2 regions of the Micromonospora sp. DT227 genome follow, and region 2 is predicted to be linked to the other one. Evidence: riboswitches for the same ligand, from Rfam matches in the RefSeq annotation. Region 2 holds a riboswitch; the other holds the start of a gene.
The links. Region 2 has a riboswitch for glycine ahead of ACLQ2W_RS25645 (glycine cleavage system protein T). Riboswitches for the same ligand answer to the same signal wherever they lie in the genome.
Positions count from the first base shown of each region.

Region 1 (2,360 bases), on a different contig from region 2:
CAGCACGGCGGCGCCGCGGTCGACGGTGTCCTTGCGGTCGGCGCCGCTGCCGGGGCCGGCGCCGGCGGCGAACACCACGGCGTCGGCGTCGGCGAGGTGCCGGGCGAGTGTGTCGGCGTCGGTGTGTTCCAGGTCGCACACGACCGGTTCGGCGCCGGCGGCGCGCAGCGCGGCGGCGTGGTCGGGGTTGCGGATCAGCCCGACGGGGGTGTCGCCGCGTCCGGCGAGGTCTCGTTCGAGCAGCTTGGCGATCTTTCCGTGGCCTCCGGCGATGACGACGCGCATGTGCTCAACCTAGCCCGCCGGTGGTCGCCGCGCCGGGCGACCAGCATCGTTGATCATGAAGTTGGCGGCGAAGAAACGACCGGATCGCGCCGCCAACTTCATGATCAACGCCGGGGGTGGGCGGCGTGGGGTGGGCGGGTGGGGGTGCGCGAGGCAGCATGGTGGGGTGAGTGATGCGTTCGAGGGGTTGGCGCGGCTGCTGGCCGGCGGGGGTGTGGTGGTGCTCAGCGGCGCCGGCCTGTCCACCGAGTCGGGCATTCCGGACTATCGGGGGCCCAGCGGCGCGGCGCGGCGGCACACCCCGATGACCTACCAGGCGTTCACCCGTGATCCGCAGGCGCGGCGACGCTACTGGGCGCGTAGCCACCTCGGGTGGCGGACCATCGCGCGGGCGGCGCCCAACGACGGGCACCGGGCGGTGGCCCGGTTGCAGCAGGCGGGGCTGCTCGACGGCATCATCACGCAGAACGTCGACGGGTTGCACACCGCCGCCGGCGCGACCGGTGTGATCGAGTTGCACGGCCGGCTCGACGAGGTGACGTGCCTGGACTGCGGCAACCTGACCGGCCGTGACGAGCTGCACCGGCGGTTGACCGAGGCGAACCCGGGGTTCGACGCGCGGGTGGCGCACGTGAACCCCGACGGTGACGTGGAACTGCCGGACGAGGCGGTGGCCGGGTTCCGGGTCGTCGACTGCGGGGTGTGCGGCGGGGGCATGCTGAAACCGGATGTGGTGTTCTTCGGCGAGACGGTGCCGGCACCGCGGGTGGCGGACTGTTTCGCGCTGGTGGAGGGGGCCCGGGCGGTGCTGGTGCTGGGGTCGTCGTTGACGGTGATGTCGGGGCGGCGGTTCGTGTTGCGGGCGGCGAAGCGGGGCATTCCGGTGGCGATCGTCAACCAGGGTGTCACCCGCGGCGACGGGTACGCGGCGGTGCGGTTGGACGCGCCGTTGGGTGCCACGTTGACCGCGTTGGCCGCCGGGTTCGCCGAGCCGGCGCCGGTGTGATCACACCCTGGGACATGAGCCGGAAACACGGCCGCTGGTAGCGTGGGGGGTGCCGGTACCACCCACGTGGGAGAGACCGTCGACCCGACGGCGCCGAAGGGGCAGATTCTCCCCGGAACCTCTCAGGCAAAAGGACCACGTGGGCAGGCGCTGTGGAGCGCGTCAGCGTGACTCAGGGGGAGGCCGACCCGTCGACCTCGCCCCCACAAGGAGCGCCGCGCATGACCGCTGAGCAGTTCGCCGACCGGCACATCGGCCCCGGCCCGGACGACGAGCGCCGCATGTTGGAGGCCGTCGGCTACGGCTCCGTGGACGAGCTGATGGACGCCGCGATCCCCGAGGTGATCCGCTGGCACGGCACGTTGGACCTGCCGGCGCCGGCCTCGGAGCGGGAGGCGCTGGCCGAGTTGCGGGCGCTCGCGGCCCGTAACACGGTGGCCGTGTCGATGATCGGCCTGGGTTACCACGGCACGCACACCCCGGCGGTGATCCGCCGTAACGTGCTGGAGAATCCGGCCTGGTACACCGCGTACACGCCGTATCAGCCGGAGATCAGCCAGGGTCGGCTGGAGGCGTTGCTGAACTTCCAGACCATGGTCACCGATCTGACCGGGCTGGCCACCGCGAACGCGTCGATGCTCGACGAGGGCACCGCCGCGGCGGAGGCGATGACGCTCGCGCGCCGCGCGTCGAAGAGCAAGAGCCCGGTGTACGTGGTGGACGCCGACGCGTTGCCGCAGACCGTCGCGGTGATCGCCAGTCGCGCCGAGCCGCTCGGTATCGAGGTGCGGGTCGTCGACGTCGACGTCGAGGAGTTGCCGGCGGAGTTCTTCGGCCTGCACCTGCAGTATCCGGGCGCGTCCGGGGCGGTCCGGGACCATGCTCCGTTGGTCGAGGCGGCGCACGCGGTGGGCGCGTTGGTGACCGTCGCGGCGGACCTGTTGGCGTTGATGGTGCTGCGCCCGCCGGGGGAGATCGGCGTGGACATCGCCGCCGGCACCACCCAGCGGTTCGGGGTGCCGATGGGGTTCGGTGGGCCGCACGCCGGCTACCTGGCGGTGCGTGCCGG
Region 1 covers NZ_JBNCLA010000006.1:290,829-293,188, reverse strand. The annotation lists gene ACLQ2W_RS22060 (NAD(P)H-binding protein) at 1-285, opposite strand, end outside; gene ACLQ2W_RS22055 (NAD-dependent protein deacetylase) at 452-1,291, shown strand; glycine riboswitch at 1,349-1,439, shown strand; gene gcvP (aminomethyl-transferring glycine dehydrogenase) at 1,513-2,360, shown strand, end outside.
Region 1: it holds a riboswitch for glycine, as region 2 does, so the genes downstream of both, gcvP (aminomethyl-transferring glycine dehydrogenase) here and ACLQ2W_RS25645 (glycine cleavage system protein T) in region 2, are expected to answer to the same signal.

Region 2 (2,360 bases):
CGTTCGCGGAACTCCCGCCCCGCGGCGATCCGGAATGCCACCGCCTTGGCGGCGACCGTGTGCTCGAGCGGACCGCCCTGCTGCCCGGGGAAGACCGCCGAGTCCAGCATGGGGGTTCCTCTATCGCGCGTCGTCGGCGAAGACGCGATACTCGTCGGCCGACATCAAGGACGGCAGTTCGCTTATCTGCACCCGCAGCAGCCAGCCCTTGCCATAGGGGTCGGCGCCGATCAAACCCGGGTCGGCGAGCACCTCCTCGTTGAGTCGCCCGTCTTGTCGAAGGACACCAGCCGGCCCAGGCCGATGTCGAACGGGGTGACGCCGGGGTGGAATGCGCAGCCGTACAGCGGCATCCCGGCCTCCAGGCGGAGGGTGTCGCGACAGGCGAGTCCGGCCGGCACCATGCCATGTCCGGCACCGACGGCGAGCAGTGCCCGCCAGAGTTCGACCGCGTCGCTCGCGCCGGCGAACAGCTCGAATCCGTCCTCGCCGGTGTATCCGGTACGGGCGATGATCGCCGGGCGGCCGACGACCTCGACGGGGGTGGCGCTGTGGTAGGCGAGCCGGGTCGGCTCCGCTCCGATCAGGGCTTCGAGGCTGTCGGCGGCACGGGGGCCCTGCACGGCGATGATCGCGCGTTCGGCGCTGTGGTCGGTGACGGTGGCCTCGTACCTGTCGCAGCGGGACTTGAGCGCGAGCAGCGCGGCTGCGGTGTTGGCGGCGTTGGTGATCAGCAGGTACCGGTCGGCGGCGAGCCGGTAGGCGACGAGGTCGTCCAATACGCCGCCGATGTCGTCGCAGAGCATGGTGTAGCGGGCGCCGCCAAGCGGCACCGTGGACAGGTGCCCGACCAGCGCGTAATCCAGCGCCGTCGGGGCCTCTGGCCCGACCACCTCGAGCTGTCCCATGTGGCTGAGGTCGAAGATGCCGGCGCGTTCGCGTACGGCCCGGTGCTCGGCGGTCTGTCTGGTGTAGCGCAGCGGCATGGACCAGCCGGCGAAGCCGGTGAACCGGGCCCCGAACTCCAGGTGCACGGCGTGCAGGGGTGAGTGAAGCAGAGTCGTCGGACCCTGATGCATGGAGGCGCTCCTCGTCGCGACGCTCGTGGCGTCGTACGGTCGGTTGCCTCCCGCTCTGTCATTGACCTGAGAGCTTCACCGCTGATCAGCGGTTTGCACCGTGGGTGAGACGAAGGTCGTCTGCTTTCCAGAGTCCACCTAGCCCGCGCGGTAATGGGGCCTGAGAGTTTCTTGGGAGTTTGCTCCTTCGGCGCCCGACACATGGTCGGGTCTCTCCCGCGCAGGTTCGAACGGTGTCTATTCAGTTATCGGTATTCCGGACAGACAGTAGGCGATCGGCGGAGACCGCGTCAACAGCCGCTGGAAAAGAACGGTCAATCTTCGGCCAGGGGATGGACGTGCGGATTTTCCCGCCACCAGCGGGCGTATCCGGGATTGTCGTCGACATGGTCCAAAAAGGCGCGGGCGAACGCCCGGAACAGGTGCCTGCTCTGCTCGTTGGTGAACGCGTCACGCCGCCAGATAACGGCCAGCCTGGCCACCTGCGGCTCGCCGTCCAGCGGTAGCACCCGCGTCCCGGGCCCCGGCGCCCAGGTCGGGTCGACCAGCCGGACACCGTCGCCGGCTGCCACGAGAGGGTGGGCTGCGCCACTGGGTGCCTCGTAGCGGATCCTCGGTTCGAAGCCGGCGGCCCGGCACGCGCGGCGCAGGGAGGCCAGCGAGCCATCGTCGGGACCGGGCGGGCAGACCCACGACTCGTCGCTGAGGTCGGCCAACCGGACCGTGTCGCGCTGCGCGTGGCGGTGCGTCGCTGCCAGCGCGACGAAGATGGGGTGCCGCGGTACCAGCGTGCGACTGGCAACGGTCGGGCCAATCGGCAGGTCGAAGCCTTCCAGGATGCCGACCAGGGCAGCGTCCAACTGACCGTGTGTGACCGCCTCCACCAGCAGTCGTGACGACGGTTCGATCTGCAGTCCGATCTCTGCGTCGGGGAACGTCTCCGTGACCCGTCGGACCAGACTGCTCGCGCAGGCGAGGTGGACGGTGCCGAGTCGGAACAGGTCCGAGGCGCGACGCTTGTCCCCGAAGTCGTCAACGAGCGCGTCCACCTCGGCGAGCACCACGCGTGCCCGGCTGAGCACCTGCTTGCCGAGTTCGGTGGGTTGCATGCCGGTGCGGCTGCGGACGAAGAGCGGGCCACCCACCATCTCTTCGATCCGGTGCAGCTGGGCGGTCAGTGCCGGCTGGGACAGGCCCAGCCGGGCGGCAGCCCCGGTCACGCTCCCTACCTCGGCCACAACACTGATCGCCCGCAGGTGCCGCACGTCGATGCCCATGAGC
Region 2 covers NZ_JBNCLA010000008.1:230,193-232,552, reverse strand. The annotation lists gene ACLQ2W_RS25655 (hypothetical protein) at 1-110, opposite strand, end outside; gene ACLQ2W_RS25650 (hypothetical protein) at 121-252, opposite strand; gene ACLQ2W_RS25645 (glycine cleavage system protein T) at 231-1,079, opposite strand; glycine riboswitch at 1,125-1,217, opposite strand; glycine riboswitch at 1,218-1,308, opposite strand; gene ACLQ2W_RS25640 (LysR family transcriptional regulator) at 1,394-2,356, opposite strand.